DNA from 4 places in the Nocardiopsis sp. B62 genome. Region 2 is predicted to be linked to each of the others. Evidence: riboswitches for the same ligand, from Rfam matches in the RefSeq annotation. Region 2 holds a riboswitch; each other region holds the start of a gene.
The links. Region 2 has a riboswitch for thiamine pyrophosphate ahead of thiC (phosphomethylpyrimidine synthase ThiC). Riboswitches for the same ligand answer to the same signal wherever they lie in the genome.
Positions count from the first base shown of each region.

Region 1 (7,436 bases), on a different contig from region 2:
ACACCGCCGGGGAGAAGGTCTACCCCGAGGAGGTGGAGGCCGTGCTGAAGGCGCACCCCTCGGTGGAGGACGTGATCGTGGTGCCCGCCCCGGACGAGCGACTCGGGCAGAGGGTGACGGCGCTGGTGTCCCTGGCCTCCGGTTCCGCCCCGGACGAGGGTGCGCTGCGGGCGCACTGCCGGGTGCGTCTGGCCGGGTTCAAGGTGCCCCGGACCGTGCACTTCGTGGACCGCGTGCGGCGCACGGCGGTGGGCAAACAGGACTATCGCTGGGCCGCTTCGGTGGCCGGTGAGGACCCGTCCGCGCCCGCCGTTCCGAGCTCGCACCTGTCCGGTTCGCTCCGGAACTGATGCCGTGCTCCGCGGCCCCTTCGTCACGATCTGTTTTCGGACTAAGGACCGTGCGGGCTGATACCTGGCCAAAACCCCGGTTCTCGGGGCGCTCGGACGCCTTCACCCCGTCCGGCGCCGCTAGAATTGGCGCTGCCCGGCCCGGGGCCTGACGGCGCTCCTCCCCCATCGCACGGCCCGGGCGGCAAACATCCGCGCGGCCGGACATCGGACCGGTGGAGGTCGTCCCCGCGACCCGCGCGGTACAAGCACCCCTTTGACCCCGCCGGTCGAGCGCTCACGCGCGACCGGTGGCCCCATCAGGACGGAGGACGGCGCCCCCTCCCGGGAAGCTCCCGGGCCCGCGCCCGACAACATGGCCAAGTCAGTAGGCTCCTACATCTTCAACGCGGTGCGCGGCGGGGCCGTCGGCACCTCCGAGGCTCTGCCCGGCATCAGCGGCGGCACGGTCGCACTGATGGTCGGCCTCTACGACAAGCTGATCGGTGGCGCGGGCCACGTGGTCAGCGGCATCAAGCGCTACGTCACGGACGTGCCCCGGGGGCGTGGCAAGGAGCGGGCCCAGGAGCAGTTCCGCCAGGTGGACTGGAGCGTCCTCGTCCCCGCCCTCATCGGCATGGGCGTCGCACTCATCCTGGCCGCCATCTTCCTCGCCCCGCTGGTGGAGGTCTACGAGCAGTACGCCTACGCGCTGTTCTTCGGCCTGGTCCTGGCCTGCCTGTGGATCCCCTACACCGGTGCGGGCAAGAAGTGGAAGGCCTGGCACTACGGGGTCGCCCTCGTCTTCGCCGTGCTCGCCTTCCTGCTCACCGGACTGCCCGGCGCCAACCTGCCCACCCACCCGGTGATCGTCTTCTTCGCCGCGGCCGTCGCGATCTGCGCCCTGGTGCTGCCGGGCCTGTCGGGCTCGTTCATCCTGCTGACCCTGGGCCTGTACGAGCCGACCATGGCCGCCCTGCGCGGGGCCGACCTGCCCTACATCACGGTCTTCGTGCTCGGCATGATCACCGGCCTGGCCCTGTTCGTGAAGGTGCTCCAGTTCCTGCTGGAGAACCACCACCACATCACCCTCGTGGTGCTCACCGGTCTGATGGCCGGTTCGCTGCGTGCGCTGTGGCCGTGGCAGGACGAGAACCGCGACCTGCTTCCGATGACCGACGTCCCCGTGACGATCGCCTTCGCCGTCGGCGGCTTCGTGGTGGTCGTCGGCATGATCATCTGGGAGCAGCGCAAGCACGCCCAGCAGGCGCGGGTGGAGACCCACCACCACAACGTCACCGTCTGACCGCGCGCGGAGGGACGGTCCGCCCCGGCGGACCGTCCACTACAGTCGGAAACACCACAAACCAACAGTGATGCCGGGGCCGCGAGGCCCCGGTGGCGCGGGGTGCCGGAGAGACTCCTCCCGGCTGAGAGCACACCCGTCGAACCTGCCCTAGTTCGTACTAGCGAAGGAACGCCAATGAGCGCGTACAACGTCGTGTCCATCGCCGGAAGCGACCCCAGCGGGGGTGCCGGTGTCCAGGCCGACCTGAAGTCGTTCTCCGCCCACGGGGTCTTCGGGATGACCGTGGTGACGGCGTTGACCGCCCAGTCCACACGCGGGGTCACCGGGGTACACGGTGTCCCCGCGTCCTTCGTCACCGACCAGATGGACACCCTGTTCACCGACGCGACCGTGCACGCGGTCAAGGTGGGGATGCTGTCCACGTCCGAGGTCACCGAGGCCGTCGCGGCCGCCGTGGACCGCTACGAACTGCCGAACGTGGTCGTGGATCCCGTGATGGTGGCCAAGAGCGGTGACCGCCTCCTGGAGAGGTCGGCGATCGAGGCGCTGCGCACCGTCCTGCTGCCGCGCGCCGACCTTCTCACCCCCAACCTTCCCGAGGCCGCCGACCTGCTCGGCGAGACCGAGGCCACCAGCCTGAAGGAGATGCGCGGGCAGGCCGAACGCCTCCTCGAACTCGGTCCGCGCCGCGTCCTGCTCAAGGGCGGCCACCTGCCCGGTGAGGAGAGCGTCGACCTGCTGGTCGACGGGGTCTCGGAGCCGGTGGAGTTCCGGTCCGAACGCGTGGCCACCCGCAACACCCACGGCACCGGCTGCACCCTCTCCTCCTCGATCGCCGCCCTGCTCCCCCAGCGTCCGGACGCGGTGACCGCCGTGGCCGACGCCAAGGCCTACCTGACCGAGGCCCTGCGCCGCGCCGACGAGATCGACGCCGGCGGCGGCCAGGGGCCGGTGCACCACTTCCACGCCTGGTGGTAGCGGACCGGCGCCACGCGAAGGGGGGACCGGCCGTTGCGGCCGGTCCCCCCTTGTCGTCGGCCCGGGGACCCGTCCCCCGGCCGAGCGCGGACTACTTGTTGACGTCGTCCATGATCACGTCCGGGTTCCGCCACTCGGGGTGGCCGAAGAACTTCCGTGTCTCCGCGACCACCACCGGGGAGAGCAGGATCAGACCCACCAGGTTGGGCAGCGCCATCAGACCGTTGGCGATGTCGCTGAACAGCCAGACCGACTCGATGCTGGCGGTCGCGCCGACGTAGACGACCGCGATGAAGACCAGCCGGTAGGGCAGGACCAGGAAGCGCTTGCCCTTGGCCAGGTACACCATGCAGCGTTCACCGTAGTACGACCAGCCGAGGATGGTCGTGTACGCGAAGATCGCCACCGCGCAGGCGATGAAGACCACGCCGAAGGAGCCCAGGGCCGGGCTGAGCTGGCCCAGGCCCTGCTCCATCGAACCGGAGGTGAGCAGGACACCCTTGTTGTCCGGGTCGTACCCGGCGCTCTCGGGGGCGTTCCACAGGCCGGAGGTGATGATCATCAGGGCGGTCAGGGTGACCATGATGATCGTGTCGATGAAGGTCTGCGTCATCGACACCATGGCCTGCCGGACCGGCTGGGTGGTCTTGGCCGAGGCGGCGGCGATGGCGCCGGTGCCCAGACCGGACTCGTTGGAGAAGATGCCCCGGGCGACACCGGTGCGGATGACCAGCATGAGCGCGGCACCCGCGAATCCGCCCGCGGCGGAGGTCCCGGTGAACGCGTCGGTGAAGACGAGCTGGAAGGCGGGGAGCAGCTGGTCCCAGTTGATCATCAGGACCAGCAGGTTCATGAAGATGAACCCGATGATCATGAACGGCACGATCGCGGAGGCGAACCGGCCGATGCTCTTGATGCCGCCGAGGATGACGATGGCGACGAGGACCATCAGGACGACACCGATGATGCGGGGGTCGATGCCGGTGATGTTGTTGATGGAGCTGGAGACGGCCTCCGCCTGGGTGCCGTTGCCGATGCCGAAGGCGGCGATGGCGCCGAAGACCGCGAAGGCCCCGCCGAGGAAGACGCCGAGGCCGCCGGGCAGACCGTGGCGGAGGTAGTACATCGGGCCGCCGGCCTGCTCGCCCTTCTCGTCCCTGGTCCGGTACTTGACCCCCAGGAGCGCCTCGCTGTACTTGGTGGCCATGCCCACGAGGCCGGTGACCCACATCCAGAACAGGGCGCCCGGGCCGCCGATCCCGATGGCCAGACCGACACCGGCGATGTTGCCGACGCCGACGGTGGCCGCCAGGGCCGTGCTGAGCGCCTGGTAGTGCGAGATGTCGCCCTCGGCCTGGTCGTGGTCCTCCTTCCGCCGGACCAAGGCGAGCCAGAGCGCGTGGCCGAGCTTGGTGAACTGGAGCAGTCTCAACCTGACGGTCAGGAAGACACCGGTCAGGAGCAACAGGGGAATGAGGACGTACGGTCCCCAGATGATCTCCGACAGGACGCCGGCCATCTCTAGGAGGTGGTCCACTGAGGACCTCTCTTTCGGTGATTGCATGGGGTAGGGGGAACCAGCGGTGATGGGGGAACCAGGGCCCTCGGAAACACGTTGGAATCGGTGGGCACTACTCGGTATCGGGAAAGAATGGCACTGACGCGTAACAAACAAATCACGTGAGGTCAGAATGCGCGTTACGACTCATGAACGCACACTCGACCCTCCGATCGCGTCAGTCACAGGGGGCAACCGTTACCCCTGGCCCCCTCCCCCGTCCTCGCCCTCGGCCTCGGCCTGAGCCAGGGCGAGCCGACTGAGCACCGCGGCCGCGGCGTCGGGGTCCGCCCCCTGTCCCACGGCCACGCCGAGCAGGTAGGTCGTGAGCGGGGCCGCCGGTCGGGCCACGGAGTGCGCGGCGTCGCGCGCGAGGTCGAGGATCCGGTCGACGTCGGCCTTCTCAAGGGGATCGGTTCCCGCGAGGTCGAGTTCTGCGCGGACCAGCTCGGCCCATTCCACGAGTGTCACCACACGGCTCCTTGGGGTGTCGGTTCGGTCGGGTTCGGCGATCACGGCCATGGCGGGGTCACCCGTCGGTCAGTCGACCGTGCGGACGGCGTCATCACCTGATCGGCCAACCCGTGTCGGCCCTTCGGGCGGGGTTCTCCCGCCCGGCGGCCCGGGTTCACTCCCCGACCCTAGCGTCGGAGGCAGCCACCACTCGGCGTGACACATCGGCGTTGGGAGCCCCGCATGTCCCCCACACCCCCGCCCACCGTCCCCCGCCCTCCCCTGCGGGTGGCCATCGTGACCGAGTCCTTCCTCCCGCAGGTCAACGGGGTCACCAACTCCGTGTGCCGGATCAGCGAGCACCTGGCCGCCGAGGGCCACCAGGCGCTCGTGCTGGCCCCAGGGCACGGCCCCACGACGTACGCGGGCTTCCCAGTGGTGCGGACGCCCGCGCTGCCCCTGCCCGTGTACCGCGACTTCCCCATGGGCCTGCCCGTCCGGCGGACCATGACCGCGGCGATCCGCGCGTTCGCGCCCGACGTGCTGCACCTGGCCTCGCCCGCGCTCTTCGGGGCGACGGCGGTGGACGTGGCCCGCAGGTGGGCACTACCGACCGTGGCGGCGTTCCAGACCGACCTGCCCGGGTTCGCCGGACGTCACGGCCTGCCCGGTGCCCGGGCGCTGTGGCCCCTGCTCCACCGGGTCCACTCGGCTGTGGACCGCACGCTGGTGCCCTCCTCATCGACCATGGAGGCACTCTCCGGCCGGGGGTTCCCCCGGCTGGACCTGTGGCGGCGGGGCGTGGACACGGTGCGTTTCTCCCCCGACCACCGGTCCGAGGAGCTGCGCCGGAGGCTGGCCCCCGGCGGGGAGGCGATCGTGGGGTACGTGGGCCGTCTGTCCCGGGACAAGCGGGTGCACCTGTTGGGCCACCTGGCGAGGCTGCGGGGGATGCGGCTGGTGGTGGTCGGGGACGGCCCGGACCGCGCCCGGCTGCGCCGTCTGCTGCCGGACGCCGTGTTCACCGGGCAGCGGACCGGGGCGGACCTGTCACGGCTGTACGCGTCCCTGGACCTGTTCGTGCACACGGGCGCGGACGAGACCTTCTGCCAGGCCGTGCAGGAGGCGCTGGCCTCGGGCGTACCAGTGGTCGCCCCGGCTGCGGGCGGCCCCGTGGACCTGGTGGCCGACGGGCACAACGGGCTGTTGTACGGGCCGGACTCGGTCCGTGAGCTGCGCGTGGCCGTGGGCAGGTTGGCGCACAACCGCGAGGTGCGGGCCCGGATGGCGGCCGTGGCCCGGACCTCGGTGGCGCACCGCACGTGGCGGTCGGTCAACGAGGAACTGGTGGGCCACTACCGCGCGGTGATCGCTCCGAGCCACGAGCTGGCCGCCCGCCGCGACCGCGTGAAGGTGGGAAACGCCTGACCACCGTGCCGGAGAAGGCGGAACGGGACCCTCCCTGGGAGAGATAGGGAGGGTCCCGCCGGTGGTGACCGCCTCACCCCGTATAAGAGAGGCGGGCACGATCTGGGTGCGGACGCCCGGTCAGTGGACCGGCTGGGCGACCGCCATCGGTACCGGGATCACCGTGCTGGGCGCCTGGGCACCGGTGCCCGGTTCGGACAGCACCGACCCGAGGACCTCGGTGAGCCGGTCCAGGTGGGCCCGGATCCACGGCAGGGCGAGCGGGTTCTCCGCGGACAGCGCCGCGTACCGCTTGTCCTCGGTGTCCCCGTACAGGAGGCTGGTGGCCACCCGCATCCGCAGGGCGGCGGGGCTCTCGCCGAACTCGACGGCGGGCAGCACGCCCATGCCGTGCTGCTCCAGGAGGAGCCCGGTCAGCTCCGGACCGGTGGTCACCCCGTGCAGGGCGGACAGCCGCTCGCGGACCGGCTCGAAGTCCGGGTAGAGGTAGAAGGCGGCCCTGGGCGGCGAAACGAGGGCCCCGGCGCCGGTGAAGACGTCGGCGACGGCGCGGGCCACGATGCCGTGCAGGCGACGGCTGCGGTCCACGTGGTCACGCAGCTCGGCGGGCTCGGCGAAGGCGTGCGCGGCCGCCTGCTGGACGGGCGCGGCCGGGCTGGACCAGATCTCGCTGGCCACGCCCAGGAGGCCGCCGCGCAGACGGTGGCCGATCTCGGAGTCGGGCAGGCGCAGGACGCCGATCCGCCAGCCGCCGAGGGCCAGGTTCTTGCTGAGACCGGTGGAGATGACGGTGCGCTCGGGGGCGTACTCGGCGGGGCTGTGGACGTCGGCGCGGTCCTGGCCCCGTTCGTCCACGTGGACGAGGTCGCGGTAGATCTCGTCGGAGATGATCACGAGGTCGAGTTCGCGGGCGACCTCGGCGAGTCGACGCACGGTGTCGGCCTCGGCGACGGTGCCGGTCGGGTTGTCCGGGATGGTGACGATCACCGCGTTGACGGTGCGTCCCTGCTCACGGGCGTCGGTGACGGCCGCGTGCAGCAGGTCCGGCTGGGGTACCCCGCCCTGGCCGGTGGCGGTCGGCACCATCACGGGGCGCTGGCCCACGAGTCGGCTCTGCGCGGCGTAGCTGACCCAGCTCGGAGCGGCGATGGCGGTGTCCCCGCCGATCTCCAGGAGCAGGCTGTAGAGCAGCGGCTTGCTGCCCGGGCCCGCGATCACCAGGTCGGGGTCGGTGGGCAGGCCGCGACGGTTCCAGTAACCGGCGGCGGCCTCGCGCAGTTCGCTGGAACCGGCGACGGGTCCGTAGGAGTTGGCCGAGTTGCTCGCCGTGAGCTGGTCCCGCATGACCGGGTGCACCGGCAGACCGGCCTCACCGAACCCG
Region 1 is NZ_JAGPXK010000015.1:71,838-79,273, forward strand. Features, by position in the region: gene KBX21_RS17195 (acyl-CoA synthetase) at 1-350, shown strand, start outside; gene KBX21_RS17200 (DUF368 domain-containing protein) at 706-1,635, shown strand; TPP riboswitch at 1,724-1,824, shown strand; gene thiD (bifunctional hydroxymethylpyrimidine kinase/phosphomethylpyrimidine kinase) at 1,813-2,616, shown strand; gene KBX21_RS17210 (sodium:alanine symporter family protein) at 2,708-4,153, opposite strand; gene KBX21_RS17215 (DUF6457 domain-containing protein) at 4,373-4,645, opposite strand; gene KBX21_RS17220 (glycosyltransferase family 1 protein) at 4,871-6,055, shown strand; gene KBX21_RS17225 (pyridoxal phosphate-dependent aminotransferase) at 6,176-7,436, opposite strand, start outside.
Region 1: linked by a shared signal. The riboswitch ahead of thiD (bifunctional hydroxymethylpyrimidine kinase/phosphomethylpyrimidine kinase) and the one ahead of thiC (phosphomethylpyrimidine synthase ThiC) in region 2 are both predicted to bind thiamine pyrophosphate.

Region 2 (7,436 bases):
CTTCGGCACCCGGGTGGGGATCTCCATGATCTCCCTGCCCGGCCTGGAGCCCACCCGCACGCTGAGGGTCCCCGGTCCCACCGACGCCGGGACCCTCCTCTTCACCGGGTCGACCGGCACCGCCCCCGGCTGCATGGAGGGGTCGCACGTGTGGGTGTGCAACCCCCGGCTGGAGGTGAGCGGTGAGGACGCCAGCGGACTCGACCGCACCTTCGACCTCTCGGCCGGAGCTGCCGCCGGGCCGCACGCCATCTCCGGGGAGGTGGTCCTCACCGACCCCCGCGAGGCGGAGAACGCCGCGAACCGGGCCGGTGGGTACCCGCTGGTGACCGGTTCCTCCACCGCCGTCAGCCACCCCGCAGCCATGGGCCGGGGCGCGCTCGACGACGACGAGACCACCGTCTGGTATCCGGACCCCGAGGAGAGGGAACCCTGGCTCGACATCGAGCTGGGGGAGCGGACCGCGATCGACCACATGAGGGTCGAGTTCCCCCGGGCCGACAGCGTGATGCGGCCGATCCGCGTCACCGTCGAGGGCGGCGGGACCGTCCGGGAGGGGTGGCTGGACGGCAGCGGCAGGGTCGACTTCGCCGAACTGACCGCCTCCTCCGTGCGGGTGACCTTCGAACGCCCCGAGGGTCAGGCCCTGGAGATCGGCGGCGTCGAGCTTCCGGACGTGCCCGCCGTGGACCCGCTCCCCGAGGGGGACGCCTCCACCACCTGTGGCCTGGGCCCGACCCTGCGCGTCAACGGCGAGCGTGTGGAGACCCGGATCAGCGACGGGACCCTCGCCGACCAGCTCACCGGCCGCCCGCTGCGGTACGAGACCTGCACCGACCTGGACCTGACCGAGGGCGAGAACCGGATCGTGGTCGACCCGGGCAACCGCTACCAGGTGCGTTCGGCCGTGGTGGAGACCAGCGACGGCGCGGCCGGTGGAACCCCCGGGGTCGACATGGCGGCGGTCGACGCGGTGCACACCTGGGGGCCCGGTGAGCGCCGCTTCGACGTGGACGTCGACGAGGACAGCTTCCTGGTGGTCAATGAGAACTTCAACGAGGGCTGGGAGGCCCGGGTCGACGGCGGCGACGGGCCGCTGGAACCGGTCCGGCTCGAGGGTTGGAAGCAGGCCTGGGTGCTGCCCGAGGGCAGCGCGGGCACGGTCACCCTCACCTACGCCCCGGACGCCGTCTACCACCGCGTGCTGGTGGCGGGCGGCGCCCTGGCCGCGCTGCTCGTGGTTCTGGCCCTGTGGCCGCGCCGCTGGCTGCCGGGCGGCAGGCGGTCGACGGCCGCCCAAGGCCCGCATGGTTCGCGCGCCCTGCCCGGCGTGGGGCCCGGCTGGCTGCCCCGACGAGTGGTGCTGCCGTTGGGCCTGGCCTACGGGGTCTGGATCGCGGGCTGGGCCGGTGCGGCCGTGGTCGGGCTGATCCTGCTGACCCTGTGGTGGCTGGCCCGACGGGCCCCGAAACGCCTGCGCCACGCCAAACCCGGCAGGCCGTCCCTGGGAGGTCGGGCACTGCCGTACCTCGCGGGGCCCTGGGTGGTCACGGTGTCCCTGGCCCTGGCCGGACTGGCCATGGCCTCGGGGACGCACCTGGTGGTGAACATGCCCTTCCACGACATCACCGAGACCCTGGGCACGGCGCTGCGCGGCTGGGTTCCGCAGGCGCTGTGCCTGCCCGCGATGGCCCGGCTCGTCCTGGCCCTGGGCCAGCGATGGGACGGGCACGGGCCACCCTTGGCCGATGCCCCCGGGGCTCCGGCCGAGGGTTCCACGGAGACCTCCGGAGGCGGGGACCGGCGGACCGGACCGCCCGAGAACGGGACGGAACCGGAACGGGTGACCGACCGGCTGCCCGAGGCCGGTCACGACGTCGAGGAGGTGCGCGGGTGACGGCCCCCATGAGAACCGGCGCGGAACCGCCCCGGAGCCTGCCCCGGGGCACCCTCCTGGTGGCGGCGGGGACGTTCCTGCTGACCCTCTCCCTGCTGCTGCCGCTGTACGTGCACGACCGCGTCGCCCTGCTCCCGGCCGACGCCACCCTCGGCCTGCGCATGGTCGACGCCGACGCCAGCTACCTGGACACCGCCACCTGGAGCCTGGTTGAGGGCGCCGACCTCGAACGGGACACCCGGGTGGTGGCCTCCGGGCACGGCGCCGACTGGTCGGCGTGGGAGATGACGGTGGACACCTCCTCGTCGGAGCGGGTGCTCGACCACTGGAGCCGCAGGGTCATCGTGGACCGCAGGACTGGTCGGGCGGTCAACTGCTGCGGTGAGCACGTCAACGGCGACCGCGCGGTGCGCCAGGCCGGGCTGGTCCTGTACTGGCCGCCCGGGGCGGCCGAGGGGAACCACTCCTTCTACGACGCCGAGGTGCGCTCGGCCCCCTCGGTCGAGTTCGAGGACGACGACGAGGTCGCCGGGGTGGCCGTGCGCCGATACACCCAGACTGTGGACGCCACCCAGGTCCCCGATTCCGCGCGTGAGGTACCCGCCGCCCTGTTCGATCCCGACGCCGAGGGCACCGTCAGCGCGAACCGCTGGCTCACGGCCGAGCGGACCTTCTGGGTCGAGCCGGTCACCGGCATCGTCGTGAACCTGGAGGAGCGCAGGCACGAGACCTTGCGGCCGCAGAACGGCTCGGGTGAGGTGGACCTGCTCGACACGGAACTGACCCTGTCCGACGGACAGGTCTCCGGCTACGCCGAGCAGGCCCGGGTGCGTTCGCTGCTGCTGCGTGGACTCGACCGCTGGGCGCCCTGGACCCTGGCCCCGATCGGTGCCGTCGCCGTCCTGGTCGGTCTCCTCGGCGCCTGGCGGTCCCGGACCCCGGCCGCCGAGACGGAGACCGAAGCGGCGACCGGAACCGAGGAGCGCTCGCCGGAGGACGCGAAAACCGGGTGACGATCCGGGGGAGCGGAGGGCAGGATCGGTCCGAACCGATCCCCCGGAGGCGCCGTGCCCGACGATCCCCCGAACCCCGCCGCCCCGGCGGCGCGCCGCCTCCGCGCGGCGGCGCTGCTCACCGCCATCCTGCTGTCGTCGATGGGGGACGAGGTGGTGCTGGTCGCGGCCGTGTTCCAGCTCGCCGAGACCGGGAACTCCCTGTGGGTCACCGCTCTGCTGACCGCCCAGATCGGTCCGCTCGTCCTGCTCGCGCCGCTCGCCGGGGCGGTACTGGACCGCTTCGACACCGGCCGTGTCCTGGTCCTGGCCTGCGTGGGGCAGGGCCTGGCCATCCTGCCCGCCGTCTGGTTCCCCCACCCCGGTGTCCTGGTGCTGTGTGTCCTCACGGTCAGCTCCCTGGCTGCCCTTGTCAATCCCGCGATCCTCACCCTTCTGCCCGGCGCCGCCGGGGACCTCTCCCCGGTGCACGCCAACTCGCTGTTCGAGGGGGCCCGGGCCTCGGCCACCGTGCTCGGCCCTCTGGTGGGAGGGGTCCTGGTGGGCCTCTTCGGGATCGTCCCGGCCCTGCTCACGGACTCGGCGAGCTTCTTCGTGGCGGCCGGGACCTTCCTGCTCCTGGGCGTGCGGCGCCCCGCGGCCAGTACCACCGGCACCCTGTGGTCGGGCGCGTTGGACGGTGCCCGCCACGTCCTCCGGGCCCGGCTGTTCCGCGTGCTGATGCCGGTCCTGCTCCTCGCGGTGGTGGCCACGTCCACCACCAACGTGGCCATGGTGTTCGTGACACGGGAGGTGATGGGACACGGGGCCGAGGTCTTCGGGGCGCTCACGGCGGGCTGGGGCGCGGGCCTGCTGTCGGGTGCGTTGGCCGTGTCGGTGCTGCGCCCGGCCCCGACCGGGCGCGGGGTGGCGCTCGCCGCCGCCCTCGTGGGTGCGGCGCTGGCACTGTGGGCCTGGTTCCCGGTGCTGTGGGTGGCGGCAGTGTGCGTGGTGCTGGCCGGTGCGGGCAACTCCGTGTTCAACATCCTGCTCAGGTCGGTGGTCCACCGGCACACACCGGAGTCCCTCCTGGGGCGGGCCCACGCGCTCATGGGCGCGGTGGTCAACGGAGGTTTCGTCGTGGGATTCCTGATCGCCGGATGGTTCGCCGCTGACCACCCCCGGGAACTGCTGGCCGCCGCCGGGTCGGTGGCCCTCCTCGCCGGGCTGGTCGGGGCACTGGTCGTCCGGCTCTCCGGCGCGGAGACCGGGACCGCAGGGACGGACGGGACGGACGGTGATCCCGGGGTCCCGGAAGGGCGGATCGCATAGGATTCCACCCATGTGCGGTCGCTATGCCCAGTCCAGGAACGTGCACCAGCTCCAGCTGGCCTTCGCCCTCCCCGAGGAGGCCCAGGACGGCACGGGGGACCCGCGCGCCTGGCCGCCGCTGGAGGAGCTCGACCCGGACTACAACATCGCGCCGGGCAGCCCGGTGTACGCCGTGCTCGGCCCGCCGCCCCAGGGGGGCACCTCCGGTGAACCGGGGCCGCGCTCCCTGCACACGATGCGCTGGGGCCTTGTTCCCGGCGGCGCCAGGGACCGCAACGTCGGCTACCGCATGATCAACGCGCGCGGCGAGACGGTCGCGGACAGGCCCGCCTTCCGCACCGCCTACCGGCACCGCCGGTGCCTCCTCCCGGCCGACGCCTACTACGAGTGGCAGCTGCTCAACAAGGACGGCACCACCGAGGCCAGCACCTCTCCCGCCACCGACCCACAGCACAAGAGGCGCAAGGCCAAGGCCGCCAAGAAGCCCTTCTCCGTGCACTATTCCGGAGACGAACCGCTCGCCCTGGCCGGGATCTTCGAGCGCTGGCGTGACCCCGAGGTCGACGACCCGAGCGACCCCGACGCCTGGCTGTGGACCTGTGCGGTCATCACCACCGAGGCCGCCCCCGAACTCGCCCACATCCACGAACGCATGCCTGTCGTGGTGCCGCGCGAGGACTGGTCCGTCTGGCTCGACCCCGCCACCGGCGCCGAGGAGCTGGCCCACGTGCTGGACGACTCCCCGGTGGACCGGTTCTCGGTGGACGAGGTCTCCACCGAGGTCAACAGCGTCAAGAACAACGGTCCCCACCTGCTGGAACCGGCCGAGGACTCCGGCCGCGGCGAACCGGAGACACTTTTCTGACCCCGGTGAGGCTGGACAGGGCCGGGGACGGCCTGTGTATGGTGTGCGAGGCCACGGGGGAGTGCTTCCCCGGGCCCTGGACACCGTGATCGAGGTGTCCCGGCACGTTCGACGTGCGCACATGTGAATACGCAACGCGGGAGCTCGCGCCATGGCGGGCTGAGAGGGCGACTCAAGGGTGTCGCCGACCGCAGAACCTGTTCGGGTAATTCCGACGTAGGGAGGCATGCCATGACGGCTATCGACGGTCGTGACGTTTCCACCGCCGACGAGCACCGGGTGACCACAGGTCCCATCATGGGATCTCGCAAGGTCCACGACGAGATCACCACCCCTGAGGGCACCACCCTCCGCGTCCCGCGCCGCCGGGTGGATCTCAGCAACGGCAGCCACTTCGATCTGTACGACACCTCCGGCCCCTACACCGACGACAACGCACGCATCGACGTCCACCAGGGGCTCCCGCGCACCCGCGAGACGTGGGCACTGGACCCCGTCGACGGGGCGACCACCCAGCTGGCCCACGCCAGGGCCGGAACCATCACCCCCGAGATGCGCTTCGTGGCCGCCCGGGAGGGCGCCGACCCCGAGTTCGTCCGCGCCGAGGTCGCCATCGGCCGCGCGGTCATCCCGGTCAACCGCAACCACCCCGAGTCCGAACCCACCATCATCGGCAAGAACTTCCTTGTGAAGATCAACGCCAACATCGGCAACTCCGCCGTCACCTCCTCGGTGCCCGAGGAGGTCGAGAAGATGGTGTGGGCCACACGTTGGGGCGCCGACACCGTGATGGACCTGTCCACCGGCAAGCGCATCCACGAGACCCGCGAACGCATCGTCCGCAACTCACCGGTGCCCATCGGCACCGTCCCGATCTACCAGGCACTGGAGAAGGTCAACGGCGACCCCACGAAGCTGAGCTGGGAGATCTACCGGGAGACCATCATCGAGCAGGCCGAACAGGGCGTGGACTACATGACCGTCCACGCGGGCGTCCTGCTCCGGTACGTGCCGCTGGCCGCCCGCCGCGTCACCGGCATCGTCTCGCGCGGCGGCTCCATCATGGCCGCGTGGTGCCTGGCCCACCACAGGGAGAGCTTCCTCTACACCCACTACGAGGAGCTGTGCGAGATCCTGCGCCGCTACGACGTCACGTTCTCCCTGGGCGACGGCCTGCGCCCCGGCTCCATCGCCGACGCCAACGACGAGGCCCAGTTCGCCGAGCTGCGCACCCTGGGCGAGCTCACCCACATCGCCCGATCGCACGACGTGCAGGTGATGATCGAGGGCCCCGGCCACGTGCCGATGGACAAGATCAGGGAGAACGTGCGCCTGGAGGAGGAGCTGTGTGGTGAGGCGCCGTTCTACACGCTCGGCCCCCTGGCCACGGACGTCGCCCCCGGCTACGACCACATCACCTCCGCGATCGGAGCCGCGCAGATCGGCTGGCACGGCACCGCGATGCTCTGCTACGTGACCCCCAAGGAGCACCTCGGGCTGCCCAACCGCGACGACGTCAAGACCGGCGTCATCACCTACAAGCTCGCCGCCCACGCCGCCGACGTCGCCAAGGGACACCCGGGCGCCCAGGAGTGGGACGACGAACTGTCCAGGGCGCGCTTCGAGTTCCGCTGGCAGGACCAGTTCCACCTGTCCCTGGACCCGGAGACCGCTCAGGCCTTCCACGACGAGACCCTGCCCGCCGAACCGGCCAAGACCGCGCACTTCTGTTCGATGTGCGGGCCCAAGTTCTGCTCGATGAAGATCTCCCAGGACGTGCGCAGGTACGCCGAGGAGAACGGCCTGGACACCGTCGAGGCGATCGAGAAGGGCATGGCCGACAAGTCCGCCGAGTTCGCCGACGGCGGCAACCGCGTCTACCTGCCGCTCGCCGACTAGGGAGCGCCCGTCCCGGGCCCGTCACACCGCAGGGTGTGTCGGGCCCGCCGGCCATCGCCCAGAGTCACAGCAGCACCGGTGGCACCGGCGGTACCACCAGCTTCACACCCACCAGAAGCAACAGGAGCGGCGCCGGGCCCGGCTACTCGGGCTTGTGGGCGCTGGCGACCAGGTGGACGCCGACGTAGTCGTCGGAATCGGCCGCGTGCAGTTCCATCTCGACCAGCCGCGCCATGGACCTGGGATCGCGGGCCAGCATCATCTCGACCGTGGACGCCGACAACACCGTGCGCGGCTTGATCCACTCCAGTTCGAGCCCGGCCTCGGTGACCATCTCCGTGACCTGCTCGGCGGTGAAGCAGCGGGTGATCGAACCGTCCGGCCAGGGCACCAGGAGCACGTCGGCGCTGGGCGCGTGGCTCAGCTCCGGCCAGGCGTCCTGTTCGGCCAG
Region 2 is NZ_JAGPXK010000027.1:56,001-63,436, forward strand. Features, by position in the region: gene KBX21_RS22310 (alpha-(1->3)-arabinofuranosyltransferase) at 1-1,897, shown strand, start outside; gene KBX21_RS22315 (DUF3068 domain-containing protein) at 1,906-2,910, shown strand; gene KBX21_RS22320 (MFS transporter) at 2,965-4,221, shown strand; gene KBX21_RS22325 (SOS response-associated peptidase) at 4,232-5,086, shown strand; TPP riboswitch at 5,213-5,328, shown strand; gene thiC (phosphomethylpyrimidine synthase ThiC) at 5,318-6,985, shown strand; gene KBX21_RS22335 (class I SAM-dependent methyltransferase) at 7,128-7,436, opposite strand, start outside.

Region 3 (7,436 bases), on a different contig from region 2:
CCGCTCCCGGCCGTCGTCGGAGCGGTCGTCCTCGGCCGACAACCGCCGGTACTCGCCGAGTACCAGTCCGGCCAGTCCCGGCGTGTACACGGCCTCGCCGGTGTGCACCCGGCGGACGGCGTCGAGGAGCTCCTCCCGCCCGGCCGACTTCACGAGGTAGCCGGTGGCACCGGCCTTGACCGCCGCCAGCACGTCGTCACTCTCGCCGCTGGCCGAGAGCACCAGCACCTGCGGCGGCTCGGGCAGCGCCACCAGCGCCGCGGTCAGCTCCACCCCGTTGGTGTCGGGCAGGTGCAGGTCCACCACGGCCAGGGTGGGCCGGACAGCCGGGGCGATCCGCAGGGCCTTGGCGCCGTCGCCCGCCGTCCCCACCACCTGGAGCCCGGCCTCGGCCAGGTCCCGCGCCACCGCGTCACGCCACATGGGGTGGTCGTCCACGACCATCACCCGGATCTCGTCACCGCTCATGCGGCCGACACTACTAGGGCGTGTTCGGCGGGCACACGCCCTGCTACAGGTCGCCCCAGCGGCACTTACACTGCGTTCTCCAGTCGACAGCCAAACCCGGGCTGACTCCTTCTTCGGCCTTGCGCCAGCACCACTGGACGCACCGCTCGCGACGGGCAGCACCCACCGAACACGCCCTGACCGCCGCCCCCTCCCGGACAGGGAAGGGGCGGCGGTCATCCGGGCGGCGCGCGGTGGCGCGGAGTCCGGTCAGTCGTCGTCGTCCTCGTCGAGGTCGCCCAGGTCGATCCCGCCGGGAGTGGCGGTGAGCTTGATCTTGGTGCCCTCCGGCGCGCTGCCGGTGTGCGACTGGTGCGCCACCACGCGGCCGCCGAAGATCCGTTCGACCTCGACCTCGAACCCGGCCTCCTCCAGCTCCTTGCGGGCGTCGCGGACGGAGTCGCCGACCACGTCCGGGATGTCGACCTCGGGCGGGCCGCTGGAGACGGTCAGCGTCACGCTGGCCCCGGGGCCGACGTTGGTGCCGGTGTCGGGGGACTGGCTGATCACCAGGCCCTCGTCGATGTTCTCGCTCTCCTCCTCCACGATCTCGGCAGTCAGGCCGAGGTCGCTGAGGGTCTTCTCGGCGTCCTCGCGCTTCTCCCCGGCCAGGCTCGGAACGGGGATACCGCTGCTGACGGTGATGGTCACCGTCCCCTCCCGGTCCGCCTCCGCCCCGGCCTCGGGGCTGGTGGCCAGCACCTCGCCGGGGGCGTTGTCCGGGGAGTCCTGCTCCTCCTGGACGACGCTCTCGTCGTCGAAGCCGAGGTCCTCCATGGCCTTGAGCGCGTTGGCGACGTCGTCGCCAACGAGGTCGGGCATGGACACGTTCTGCGGGCCCTTGGACAGGAACACCGTCACCGTGTCACCCGGGGAGAGGCGGTCGTCCACCTCCGGATCGGTATCGCCGACCTCACCGGCGGCGGCGTCGTCGCTGTACACCGTGTCGTCGGACAGATCGACCACCAGACCGGCCCCGCGGATCTGCTCGCTGGCGGCCTCGGGGGACAGCCCGATCACGTCGGGGACGGACTCGTAGCGGCCGAGCAGGAACCACCAGCCCGCCACACCCACGACCAGGGCCGTCACGAGCGCCCCGACCACCAGGAGACGGTTGCGCGAGAACCACGACCCGCCCCTCACGGGGTAGTCGTCGTAACCGTCGTCGTCGTAGTCGTCCCGGCCCAGGTCGGCGCCGTTCATGTCCACGACCATGGTGGCGTTCTCGGTACCCGGACCTGCGCCGCCCGCGATCAGCTGGGGCGCGGTCATGGTGGCGGCCGAGTTGGCCTGCGGGGCCACGGGGGCCAACGGCGCGGCCGGAGCCGAGCCGGTGTCCGGCAGGGTGCGCAGGACCTCCAGGACCTTGGCCAGGTACTGGCCCGCGTTGCTCGGACGGTACCGGGGGTCGCGCTCGGTGGCCTTGGTGACCAGGCCGTCGACCTCGGGCGGCAGGTTCGGCAGGAAGTGCGAGGGACGCGGGACGTCCTCGGTCACGTGCTGGTAGGCGATCGCGATCGGCGTCTCACCGGTGTGCGGCTGGCCGCCGGTCAGCAGTTCGTAGAGCATGATCCCGGCGGCGTAGACGTCGCTGCGCGCGTCGGCGGTGCCCTTCTCGATCTGCTCGGGCGCCAGGTAGGCGGCGGTGCCCATGAGCGTGCCGGTACGGGTCAACCCCTGGTTGGACTGCTCCACCGCGCGGGCCAGACCGAAGTCGGCCACCTTGACCCGGCCGTCCTTGCTGATGAGGACGTTCTCGGGCTTGACGTCGCGGTGCACCATGCCGGCCTGGTGGGCGGCGCCGAGCGCGGCCAGCACCGAGGCCATGAAGTTCAGGGCCTGCTGCGGGCCCAGCCGACCGTGCTCCTTGAGGAGGTCGCGCAGGGTCTGGCCCGGGACGTACTCCATGGCCAGGAAGACGTGTCCCTGGTCCTCACCCTGGTCGAAGACCTGCACGACGTTGGGATGCGAGAGCTTGGCGACCGAGTGGGCCTCGTTGATGAAGCGCTGGACGAAGGTCGGGTCCTGGGCCAGGGAGGGGTGCATGACCTTGAGTGCCAGCCGTCGGTCCAGCCTCAGGTCGTGGGCGACGTAGACCGTCGCCATGCCGCCACCGGCGATCCTTGACTCGACGAAGTAGCGACGGTCCAGCGTCGCGCCTACAAGCGGGTCGGAAGTCGTCATGTCCACGGCGGGATTGTGTCCTTGCTGCGGGGAGCGCGGGCGTTCGCTGCCGGTGGCGCGTACCCGACACCTGGTGTCGATCCGACACGATAGCGGAAGCCGGTGTCAGGTTTGCCCCGCGGTTCACGGTCGCGGCGGCCCTCGTGTCCACCGTCGTGGAGCCGACCGGAGCCGGTTCGGGGCGTTCGCGCCTGGGCGGTATGTGGGTGCGGTGCCGCCGCGCGGCACGCACACCCCTCCCACGGTAGGGGACGGCACCAAACCCGGTTTTCACGGTGTGTTCGAGTGTCGTGACCCCATGTCCAGGGTGGTGTGTCCGCGCAGGCGGCGGCCCCGGCCCCCGGCCCCCACCGTGGCGGTGTCCTCTGGGGACGCTCAGACCACGTCGGGGCTGGACGCCCTGGCGTGGCGCCGGACCGGGATGCGTCCGGCCAGCCGGGCGCCGCGTCCGGCGCGCACGGCGTCGCGCATCGCCGTGGCCATCCGGACCGGCTCCCGGGCGCGTGTCACGGCCGTGGCCAACAACACGGCGTCACAGCCCAGCTCCATCGCCAGGGCGGCGTCGCTGGCCGTGCCGATGCCCGCGTCGACGATCACCGGGACGTCGGCCTGCTCGACGATCAGCTCCAGGTTGTGCGGGTTGCGGATGCCCAGACCGGAACCGATCGGCGCGGCCAGCGGCATCACGGCCGCGCAGCCCAGCTGCTCCAGGCGACGCGCCAGCACCGGGTCGTCGTTGGTGTAGGGCAGCACGGTGAAGCCGTCGTCGACCAGCGCCTCCGCGGCGTCCAGCAGTTCCACCGGGTCGGGCAGGAGGGTGTGCTCGTCGGCGACCACCTCCAGCTTCACCCAGTCGGTGCCCAGCGCCTCGCGGCCGAGCTTCGCCGTGCGCACGGCGTCCACGGCGGTGAAGCACCCGGCGGTGTTGGGCAGCGGGCGGATGCCGTTGCGGTCCAGGACGTCCCACACCGACCCCTGGGTGCCCGGGCTGATCCGGCGCATCGCCACGGTGGTGAGTTCGGTCCCCGACGCCAGGAGCGCCTCCTCCAGGACCTCCAGGGAGGGCGCCCCGCCGGTACCGGTGATGAGGCGGGAGCCGAAGGAGACCCCCGCGATGACGAGCGGGTCCTCCGGGGCGCTTTCCGCGACGGTCACGGACTCGTGCGTCTGTGTCATGGTTCAGCCTCCCTGTACGGCGGTGAGGACGTCCACGCGGTCGCCCGCGCGGAGCGCGGTGTCCGTCCAGGCAGTGCGGCGCACCACCTCGTCGTTGACCGCGACGGCGATCCCCCCGGGGACGGCGCCGTCCCCGGCGTCGGTGAGCGCGCGCACGACCCCGTCCACGGTGGTCGCCGCGCTGTCCTGGGCCTGTCCGTTGATGATCAGTTCCACTGCTACTCCCACGTCTGCTCACGCGTCCATCTGCTGGCTGCGAACCGGCGCGCGTACGGGGGCAGCGCGCCGGTGGTGAGGGCCTCGGCCATGACCTCCCCGGTCACCGGGGCCAGCAGGACCCCGTGCCGGAAGTGCCCGGCGGCCAGGTGTAGTCCGGGGACCCGGGTCGGGCCCAGGAGGGGTTCGTTGTCGGGTGAGCCCGGCCGCAGCCCCACACAGGTCTCGACGACCTCCAGCTCGCTCACCCCCGGGACGAGTTCGCGCGCGTCCCGCAGGACCTGCCAGAGCCCGCCCACCGTCAGGGAGGTGTCGTGGCCCATTTCCTCCTGGGTGGCGCCGACGATCACCTCGCCGTCCGCGCGGGGCACCAGGTAGACGGGGAACCCGCGCACCAGGCCGCGCACGGTGCGGGTGACCAGCGGTGGTTCCCCCGCGGGGACCCGGGCGCGCAACAGTTGCCCCTTGACCGGGCGCAGCGGCGGCACCACGGGTTCGGGCACCCGCACCCGGTCGCCCCAGCACCCGGCGGCGAGCACCACCTGTTCGGCGGGTAGCGCGGAGCCGTCGGCCAGGCGCACGCCCAGTCGCGCCCCGTCGGGGCCGGGGGAGGCGACCTCCTCCGCGTACCCGGAGACCTCGCGCACGCCCGCGCGCTCCCCGGCCCGGGCCAGGGCCAGGAGCAGGGCGCGCGGGTTCACGGAGTGGTCCTCGGGGGCCAGTACCCCGCCGCGCACGCCGGGCGCGAGGGTGGGTTCGAGGCGGCGGCACTCGCGGCTGGTCAGCCGTTGAGTGGGGATGCCCAGGCGTTCCTGGAGGGCGTGCAGGTCGGTGAGGACGGCCAGGTCGTCGCTGTCGAAGGCGACCAGGAGGGTGCCGGTGCGGCGGTGGCCGACGTCGACCCCGCTGGCCTCCTCCAGTTCGGCGACGAAGTCGTCGTACAGGCGCGCGGAGCGCACCCCGATCTCCATCAGCTCCTCCTCACCGAAGACCGCCTCGGTGGCGGGGGTGAGCATGCCCGCGGCGACGGTCGAGGAGGCGCGGGCGGCGGAGGGTTCGGTGACGGGGTCGGGTTCGACGAGGGTGACGGCGAGGCCGCGCTGGGCGGCCCGCCAGGCGGTGACCCGGCCGACGACACCGCCGCCGACCACGACCACGGTAGTGGTGGGATGAATCGTCTTCTGCGGGGGAACGTCGTTGGTGCGCACGGCGCCGTGTTCCACTCCCTTCGCCGGTATGACCCGGATCAGGTTCGTGCGGTCGGAGGCCGCGAGCCTCCCTCTCAGCCGGGTCCACCCGGCTCCCGCGGGACATGTCTGTCCACCCATCGTAGGACAACCCGTCCGGACCGGCCGTGGCGGGGATCTCCCAGGCAGGGAGCCCCCAGGGCGGCGCGATGGTCTCCGGGGCCCGGTCGGGTGTGGCAGATTGGTGAGGTGACACAAAGCGATCGTGAACTCGACGAACTCGTCGGCGAATGGCTGACCCTGCGTGAGGCGGCCGCCCCGCTGGGCGTGAGCCCCAACCGCATCAAGACCCTCATCCGCGAGAACCGCCTGATGGGCGTGGTGCGTGGTGGTGAGCTCTCCATTCCCGCCGCCTTTCTGGACGGCCAGGACCTGGTCAAGGGCCTGCCGGGCACCATCGTGCTGCTGACCGACGCCGGATTCTCCACCGGGGAGGCCCTGCGTTGGCTGTTCACCCCGGACGACACCCTGCCGGGCACGCCGATCCAGGCCATGCGCGAGAACCGGGGCACCGAGGTCCGCCGCCGGGCGCAGGGCATGGCCTTCTGAGCCGTCCACGGCCCGGGGACGCACCACCTCGGTGACGTCCCCGGGCCGTTGGTTATGGTGGGGCGCGTGAGGACGAGCCACGGAACCAGCCTGCGCGAGCGCCTGGACGCATCCCTTCTGTACCTGTGCACCGACGCCCGGACCGGGAGCGGTGATCTCGCGGAGTTCGCGGACGCCGCCCTGTCCGGCGGTGTGGACATCATCCAGCTCCGGGACAAGGGGCTGGAGGCGCGCGGGGAACTGGCCGCCCTGGAAGTCCTGAGGGAGGCGTGCGAACGCCACGGCGCCCTGCTCGCGGTCAACGACCGCGCCGACATCGCCCGCGCGGTGCGCGCCGACGTACTGCACCTGGGCCAGCGCGACCTGCCGGTACCCCTGGCCCGCGACGTCATCGGCGCCGACCCCCTGATCGGCCGCTCCAACAACGACCCCGAGGCCGCCGCGCGATCGGCGGAGGAACCCGGGAGCGACTACTTCTGCGTGGGCCCGACCTGGGCGACCCCGACCAAGCCGGGACGCCCGGCGGCCGGGCTCGAACTGGTGGAACGCGCGGCCGCGCTGGGCACCGACCGGCCCTGGTTCGCGATCGGCGGCATCGACCTGGAGAACGTGGACCGGGTGCTGGACGCCGGGGCCACCCGCGTGGTCGTGGTGCGCGCCGTCACCGAGGCGCAGGACCCGCGAGCGGCAGCCAGCGCCCTCAAGGCCAAGCTCACCGCGCGACTCGCCTGAACGAACACCGACGGCCCCGGGACCCCGCACGGGACCGGGGTCGCTCCATGCCCCGCCCCTCCCAGGGGCGTCTTCGAGCCGGCGACCGCACGGGGCCAGGGCGTGGTTCTCGGGTGCCTTCGCCGACGGCGGCCTGGCCGCCAGCGCACCGTAGGAGTTGGTGGGGCGGTGGTGGGCGACGTCGGGGCGGATCGATCCAGAAGAAGGGCCCTGTGTGTCCCCTCTTGGACGCACCGCCGGTGGCGGCGCGGCCGCCATCGATGTGAGCGTCCGTCTCCCCTGCTGTGCGCTGCCACGCGGGCTCCGCGGTGTCGCACGGTGGGACCCGACCGGGTGGCTGTCCGAGCTTCAACGGCGCACAGGCACATCCCGGTGGTGACGCGAGGACACCGGGCCGCAGGCGTCCGTCGAGGTTGGCGGCGGGTGGCGGGCGGGAGGAATGGTCCGGCACGACTCAGGGGACCAGGAGCACCTTTCCCGGCACACGGCGGCCCTCAAGAGCGGCGTGTGCCTCGGCGGCCCGCTCCAGCGGCAGGATCAGCCCCACGTGCGGCCGCAGGTGTCCGGCCCGCGCCTCCTCCAGTGCGAGCCTGGTGAGGTCGCCTCGGTCCGTTCCCGGCCGCGCCTGCATCTCGTTCAGACCCATGGCGGTGATCCCGCGCCGCTCGGCCTCGGCCGTGTCCACCTCGGCGAACGAGCCTCCGGCCGTGCCGTAGCTGAGGAACCGGCCGCCGTCGGCCACCGCCCCGAAGGAGGCCGATCCCAGCTCACCGCCGGCCCCGTCGATCACCACGGCGGCCCCGGCGCCGCCGGTGATCCCGCGCA
Region 3 is NZ_JAGPXK010000037.1:23,647-31,082, reverse strand. Features, by position in the region: gene KBX21_RS24580 (response regulator transcription factor) at 1-468, opposite strand, end outside; gene pknB (Stk1 family PASTA domain-containing Ser/Thr kinase) at 718-2,697, opposite strand; gene KBX21_RS24570 (thiazole synthase) at 3,067-3,867, opposite strand; gene thiS (sulfur carrier protein ThiS) at 3,871-4,083, opposite strand; gene thiO (glycine oxidase ThiO) at 4,086-5,291, opposite strand; TPP riboswitch at 5,290-5,400, opposite strand; gene KBX21_RS24555 (Rv2175c family DNA-binding protein) at 5,520-5,879, shown strand; gene thiE (thiamine phosphate synthase) at 5,946-6,611, shown strand; gene KBX21_RS24545 (zinc-binding dehydrogenase) at 7,066-7,436, opposite strand, start outside.
Region 3: linked by a shared signal. The riboswitch ahead of thiO (glycine oxidase ThiO) and the one ahead of thiC (phosphomethylpyrimidine synthase ThiC) in region 2 are both predicted to bind thiamine pyrophosphate.

Region 4 (7,436 bases), on a different contig from region 2:
GATCGGTGCCGGGCAGGTTGGACAGGTCGTCGGTGGCCTCGTCCGGCTGGCCCCAGCCCGTGGCGGCCGCACGCCGGCCGCCGAGGTCGTCCGTGGCCTCCGCGTCCGAGCCCCAGCCCGTGGAGCGCGCGGCGTTGAGGTCGTTGGTGGCCTCGTCGTCGGTGTTCCAGCCCGAACCCGTGTTCGCGGGCCGACCGCCGCTGAGGTCGTCCGTGGCGTCGTCGTTCCACCCGCCGGACCGTGCGTGGCTGGTCTGCGGCGCGGAGGGGTTGGCCCACGCGCCGGCGGTGTTGGCGGGGTTCGCGCCCCGGGTGTGCGCGGGGCCCCAGCCGTCGGTGGCCCGGCCCGCGAGGTATCCGGCGGCGCCGCCGAGCGCCGCTCCCGCGGCACCGGCCGCGGCCGCACCTCCAAAGCCCGAACCGCCTCCGTGGCCGCCCGAGGCGGCCGGGTTCTGCGTCGGGGTGGGGGCGTGCATGGTGTGGCTGCCGGTCTGCCCGGTGGGCGGCATGCCTCCGCCCGGCTCGGTCCAGGGCAGGTCGAGGTTGAGGCGACCCGTCTCGACCATCAGCTCGGCGGCGGTGGGGCGGGCCGACATGTCGCGCGAGACCGCGCGGTTGACGAGCGGGCGCAGCGCCTCGTGCATCCCGTCCATGTCGATCTCGCCGTTGAGGATGCGGAAGAAGATGACCTCGAACGAACCGGCACCGTAGGGCGGGCGGCCGGTCGAGGCGAAGGCGACGGTGCCGCCCCAGGCGTGCACGTCGGTGGCGGGCCCCAGGTCCGTACCCTCGATGACCTCGGGTGACAGGTAGCTGGGCGTACCGACGAACGTGCCGGTCTGGGTCAGCTTGGCGCCGTCCACGGCGTGCGCGATGCCGAAGTCGATGACGATCGGCTCGCCGTTGGAGATGATCACGTTGCCGGGCTTGAGGTCACGGTGGATCACGTCCACCGCGTGGATGTCCTTGATCGCCCGGGCCATGCCGGTGATGAAACGGGTCAGAGCGCGGCCGCGCAGGGGGCCGTGGTCGGTGACGGTGGCGTCCAGGGTGGGCCCGGGGATGTACTCGGTGACCACCCAGGGCAGCTCGGCCTGCGTGTCCGCGTCGATGACCTCGGCCACGTTGGGGCTCTGCACGCGGCGCATCGTCTCGACCTCGCGGGCGAGCCGGGCGCGTGCGATGTGGTCACCGGCGACCTCGGGCTTGAGGACCTTCACCGCGACGAACTGGTCGGTCCGGGGATCCTCGGCCTGGTACACCACACCCATTCCGCCAGCGCCGATGCGGCGGCGGATGACGTAGTGGCCGATGCGCTCCGGCAGCTCTTCACCCGTGGGGAAACCTGCCGACATTGCCATCGAGAACTCATCCCCTCAAAAGACCACATACCACCACGTCCAGCTTATCGGCCGGGGGGATGGGTCAACATTGGCTTGTGTGGCCCCTCCGAGGGGCCTGCGGTCTCATCGGTCCCGCCGGAGGGTGTGGGCGCCACACGCGCCACCGGGGACTCCGAGCGAACCGTCCGTCCTCGGACGACCATTGACGAGTATGACGGAAAAACCACGCGAGCGGTTCCCCGTCCCCCGTCCCGGCTGGCCGGTTCCGGACGTCTTCCCTGGGTCCCGTGTCGCCACTCGACGCGAACAAGGAGTCGGAGCGGCGGCGGAGTCCTACAGAACCTCGCACAGGTCCGAGGCGGGACACCGAGGTGGACGTCCCGACACTACCCGCCTCGGACCACGCGAACGCCCCAGCGACCGCCACGGCGGCCGGGGCCCGGTCACGACCGGGGGTTCAGCGGCCGACGAAGGTGGCCTTGCCCGGCCCCTGCTCGACGAAGCTCTTCATCCCGGCCTTCTGGTCCTCGGTGGAGAACAGGCCGGAGAAGTGCAGGCGCTCGATCTCCAGGCCGGTGTCCAGGTCGGTCTCCAGTCCCCGGTCGATCGACTCCTTGGCGGCGGCCAGGGCCACGGCGGGCCCGTCCACGTACTTGGCGACCAGGGCCACGGCGGCCGAGTAGACCTCCTCGTCGGGAACGACCTCGTCCACGAGACCGATCTCCCTGGCCTCGTCGGCTCGCACGTGGCGGCCGCTGAACACCAGGTCCTTCGCCCGGGACGGGCCGATCAGGCGCGGCAGGCGCTGGGTGCCGCCCGCGCCCGGGATGACGCCCAGCTGGATCTCGGGCTGGCCGAGCCTGGCCTTGGTGCCCGCAACCCGGAAGTCGGCGCACAGCGCCAGCTCACAGCCGCCGCCCAGCGCGTAGCCGCTGATCGCCGCGACCACGGGCTTGGGGATGCGGGCCACCGCCGTCAGGGCGTTCTGGAGGGCCCGCGAGTACTCCAGCATGCGGGCGTGGGTGAGGTCGGCCATCTCCTTGATGTCGGCCCCGGCCACGAACGCCCGCTCACCGCCGTAGAGCACCACCGCGCGCACGGAGGGGTCGGCGGACACGGCGGCGGCCGCCTCCGCGATCTCCCGGGTGACCGTGCCGTTCAGCGCGTTCAGCGCCTTGGGACGGTCGATCCGGATGACGGCCACTCCGGGGTTCTCCGGGTCGGCCTCGACGCGCACGAACTCGCTCACGTTCTCCACCTGCTTCGCTTCGACGTCAGTGTCCGCTGCTTACCTAACCACCCGGGTCAGCGGAAGAGCAGCACCAGGGTCCCCAGGCGGGCCGACAGGATGTAGGCGGCGACCAGCAGCAGGGCGGTGCCCACCAGGAGGAGGGTGTCGGCCGCCCGCCAGTGGCTGTACCGCGCGTGCGTGCGGGATCCCGTGCCGAAGGCGCGCGCGTCCATCGCGGTGGCCAGCAGCATCCCGGTCCGGATGGATCGCACCAGTAGCGCGAAGAGCCGCCCGAAGAACAACGAGACGACCCGCAGCGGGTTGCGCCCGGCTTCCAGGCCCCGTGCCCGGCGGGCCAGTGTGATGGTCCGCCACTGGTCGGCGAGCAGCGGGATGAGCCGCAGCGCCGCGAGCACGCCCATGGCGGGGCGTTCCGGCACCCGGAGGCGCTGCACGAGGCCGTCGGACATCTCCGTGGGGTCGCTGCTGATCGCGGCGAGCAGGCCAGGCAGGGCGATGGCCAGCAGGCGCACCGCCGCGCCCACGGCTCCCTCCAGGCCGTGCTCGCCGTACAGGTAGTTGACCGCGCCGCTGCTGAGCCCCATGAGCAGGAACGGTCCGCCCAGGATCAGCAGTGTGCGCCGGTCCACTCCGCTGAACGGCACCGTGAGCAGCACCGCGAGCAGCACGACTCCGCCGGTGACGGCGTCCACCGCCGGGATCAGTCCGATCCCGATCGCCAGTGCGGCCAGGAGCTTGGCGGCCGGGTTCAGGCTGGTGAGCCAGTAGCGGGCGCCGCCGCCCTCGGGCACGTCCAGGGTGAGGGTGTCCCCTCCCATGGAGCGATGCGAGACCTGGGAACTCACACGTCCCCCTCTCGTGCCGTGGCAGCCGTCTCGACGGGCGCCGCGCGCCCGTCGGCCACCCGCACCTCCACGTCCGTCAGACGGCGCAGGAGGAGCTCGTCGTGGGTGGCCATGACCACGGCCCGCCCCTCGGCGCGCAGGACGCCGAGCAGCTCCACCAGCTCCGTCCAGGTCCGGGTGTCCTGGCCGAAGGTGGGTTCGTCCAGCACCAGCAGGTCCGGGGCGTGTGAGGGACCGGAGCTGAGCGCGGTCGCCACCGAGAGGCGCCGCTTCTCGCCGCCGGAGAGCGTGTAGGGGTGCACCTCGGCCAACCTGGTGAGCCGCAGCCGCTCCATCAGTTCGCCCACCCAGGCGTCGGTCTCGGCCTCTCCCATCCCGGCCCGCAGCGGCGCGAAGCGGAGTTCGTCGCGGACCGTGGCGGTGACGAACTGGTCCTCGGCGTGCTGGAAGACCGTGCCCACGTGGCGGGCCAGACGGCGTGCAGGCCAGCGAACCAGCGGACGCCGGTCCGACTCGGCCAGCGGACCGCGCGGCAGCACCTGTCCCCGGTGTGGGCGGGACAGCCCGGCCAGCATGGTCAGGAGCGTGGACTTGCCAGCCCCGTTGGGCCCGGTCAGCGCGGTCGCGGTCCCCGCGCGCACGGTGACGTTCACGTCGTCGAGCACCGTGCGCCGGGGCGCGGCGCGCACGCCCACCTGGAAGGGGGTGCGGGCGGTGACGTCCACGGTCTCCACCAGCAGTCCGCCGCCAGGTCCGGGCGTGAGTTCGGGGGCGGGCTCGTTGCCGGGGATCCACACGCCCTGTTCGGCCAGGGAACGACCGTGTTCGGCGAACACCCGTGCCGGGGTGCCGTCCGCGATCACTCCCCCGCCGGGTGCGACCACCACCACCCGGTCCACCAGGTCCACGACGTCGGCCACCCGGTGTTCGACCAGCACGAGGGTGGCCCGGGTCTCGCCGAGCAGGCGGGAGAGCAGGTCGCGGACCAGCGAGGCACCGGCCGGGTCGAGGTTGGCGGTGGGTTCGTCCAGGAGCAGCAGGCGCGGCCGCATGGCCAGCGCTCCGGCGATCACCAGACGCTGCTTCTCGCCGCCGGAGAGCGCGCCCGTGGAGTGCCGGAGGCCGTAGGGGAAGCCGACCTCCGCCAGGGAGCGCTCGACCCTCGGCCAGATGAGCCCGGGGTCCACCCCCAGGTTCTCCAGCCCGAAGGCGACGTCGTCCCCGGCGCGGGCCATCACGAGCTGGGTCTCGGGGTCCTGGCTCACCAGCCCAACGCCGCCCCGGCCACGGTCGGCGGGGACACCGTCCACCAGCAACGACCCCTCCTGCTCGCCGCTGATGGCGCCGTCCTCACCGGTGAGCCCGGCCAGGGAGTGCAGCAGGGTGGACTTGCCCGCGCCCGAGGCGCCGAGCAGCAGGACCCGCTCCCCCGGTTCGACGGTCAGGTCCACCCCGCGCAGGGCGTGGTCGTCGCGGCCCGCGTGCTTCCATCCCCAGCCGGAGAGTTCGACGCGCGCACCGCCTGTGTCGGGTCGGGTCACGGGTCAGCCCCTGGCCGAGGGGAAGGGGGCCAGCGCACCGGCCCGGGCCAGCGCCGTGGTGAGCAGTCGGGCGCCCACACCCGCGATGACCGCCGCACTGAGGACCACGATCACCCCGTAGGTGAGCTGGTACTCGATCGGCCAGGTGACGTTGTAGGCGATGTTGTCCCGGATGGCCGGGGAGAGCCCGGCGACGGCGGCTGCGAGCACGGCCACGCCCATGTTCCAGCGCCGGTAGGCGAAGGCGAGGAAGACCAGCTCGGGCAGCAGCCCCTGGAGGGCGCCGTCGAGGACGACCATGATCCCCCACTGGGTGCCCAGCACGGCCGAGACGGAGGCGGCCGCGATCGAGGTCAGCAGGGCCGCTCCGGGCTTGCGGATGATGAGGCCGCCGAGCACACCGGAGATCAGCCACATGCCGTAGACGACGGCCTGCCCGGGCGGGAAGGCGACGAACAGCGGTGTGGTGACCGACCAGACGATGTTCCACAGCCAGAAGACGACGCCGACCGCGACGCCGATCACGGCGGCCACGACGATGTCGACGGTGCGCCAGCTCCGGAACTTCGCCAGGACCTCCTGGACGGTGCCCGTGGGCCGGGCGGCGGTTCCGGGACCGGTCTCACGGTCGCTTTCGGTACTCATGGTGGTTGATGTCCCTTCGTCGGGGTGACGAGGGCCCATGTGGCCAAGAGCGCCAGCCGGGCGCGCGCACGCGCACGCCGCGATGGCGGTTTCCTATGACTTCCTTCGCTGGCATGACCCAGATCAGGTGTGTAAGGGTCTGCGGCCGGGTGCCGCACTCTCAGCGCTCACGCGCTCCCCTGTCGGATTGCCTCCATTATGGTGCAAACGTGACGATTGGTGAAGACCTTCCCACCTGTGGGACGCGAACGCACCGGCCCCGGAGGGGTCTCGGAGGGGCTCGGACCGGCTTCGGGAACGCCGGAGCGGGGGCGCGCCCGACGGTGGTCGCCGGTCGCACCCCCGCTCGGAGTGCCGTCACGGGTGCCTGACGCACCCGGGGGTCAGCAGCTCAGGTTCGACCCCGTCGTGGTGCCGAGGATCTGGGTGAAGTGCGTGAACGTGTTGATGCGGCTCTGCACCTGTCCCGGGTTGCCGCCGTTGCACTCGATCGAGCCGTTGATGGAGCGGATCGACTCGCCGAAGCCGTGACCGCCGACGATGGCGGTGTGCCCCGACATCGTTCCGGCGCCGGGCTGGGTGTTCCAGAACCAGAGTCCGGTCCGCCAGGCGATCGCGGCGTCCTGCTCGACCAGGTAGGGGTTGTTCAGAAGGTCGATGCCGAGGGCGTCACCAGCGGCCTTGTAGTTGTAGTTCCAGCTCAGCTGGATCGGGCCCTTGCCGTAGTAGGCGGACTGTCCGGCCGGGCAGCCGAAGGGCTGGCCCCAGTCGCAGTAGTGCGGGTAGTTCGCCTCGTTGGTCTCCTTGATGTGCACCAGTCCACCGGTCTCGTGGCTGACGTTGGCGAGGAACGCGGCCGCCTCCCGTCGCTGCACCTCGACACTGCCCGTGTTGGTGAAGCCCGGGTACGAGCTCAGGGCGGCGGTGAGGCCGGCGTAGGTGTAGAAGGAGTTCCGGTTCGGGAACATCTGGTTGAACTGGGCCTCGCTGACCACGAAGTCACTGGGGCCCGGCTGCTCCCCGCCTCCGTCGGTGCCGCACGCGCCCTGGTCGGACCAGACGTCCGAGGTGCCGGGACGTTCGTTCTGCGTCCACCACTTGGCGGTGTAGTTGCGGCCTTCGAAGGAGACCTGGCCGCCGCCGGTGTAGACGGCGGAGGAGCTCCAGGCGGTCGCGCAGGTGGCGGCCTGCGCGACCGTGGCGGGGAGGGTAACGAGCACAGCCGCGATCGCGCCCAGCGCGGCGAGCTGACTCAGGAGACGTCGGATCACGTGATCACACTCCTAGGGTGCGGCGCTGCGTCCGACCGCGCGCCGCAGGGGGTGACGTCACCTAAGCAAGGCTGGTCTAGACCTGTCAAGATCCCCAACCACGGATTGTGAGAACACGATGACGGCGAGGCCCGCCACACGGGTCCGCGCCCCGGTCGCGTGATCGCCGTTCCCGCACGACCACCGGACCGGGGCGCGGACCCCCGGACGCCCTAGGCCTCCTCGTCGCCGTCGTCGCCGCCCCCGTCGTCGTCGCCGTCGTCGCCCCTCTGCTCCGCCGGTTCGGTCTTCGGGTCGCCGAAGCTTCCGGGCGACCCCGCGAAACTGTCCGAGGGCAGGTGATCGGTGGCGCCGCGCATGCTCTCCTGCCAGATCGGACCGGGCAGGGTGCCGCCGTAGACGATCCCGTAGTAGCGGCCGCCGATCGTCACGCTCTGGAGCGGGTTCTGCTCGCCGCCGCGCACGTCGCCCACGACCACGGCGGAGGCGAGGTTCGGGGTGTACCCGGCGAACCAGGCGTAGGCGGCCCCGTCCGTGGTG
Region 4 is NZ_JAGPXK010000007.1:107,122-114,557, reverse strand. Features, by position in the region: gene KBX21_RS10495 (protein kinase) at 1-1,360, opposite strand, end outside; gene KBX21_RS10490 (enoyl-CoA hydratase-related protein) at 1,800-2,600, opposite strand; gene KBX21_RS10485 (energy-coupling factor transporter transmembrane protein EcfT) at 2,648-3,412, opposite strand; gene KBX21_RS10480 (ABC transporter ATP-binding protein) at 3,436-4,980, opposite strand; gene KBX21_RS10475 (ECF transporter S component) at 4,984-5,625, opposite strand; TPP riboswitch at 5,709-5,816, opposite strand; gene KBX21_RS10470 (glycoside hydrolase family 19 protein) at 6,009-6,896, opposite strand; gene KBX21_RS10465 (transglycosylase domain-containing protein) at 7,109-7,436, opposite strand, start outside.
Region 4: linked by a shared signal. The riboswitch ahead of KBX21_RS10475 (ECF transporter S component) and the one ahead of thiC (phosphomethylpyrimidine synthase ThiC) in region 2 are both predicted to bind thiamine pyrophosphate.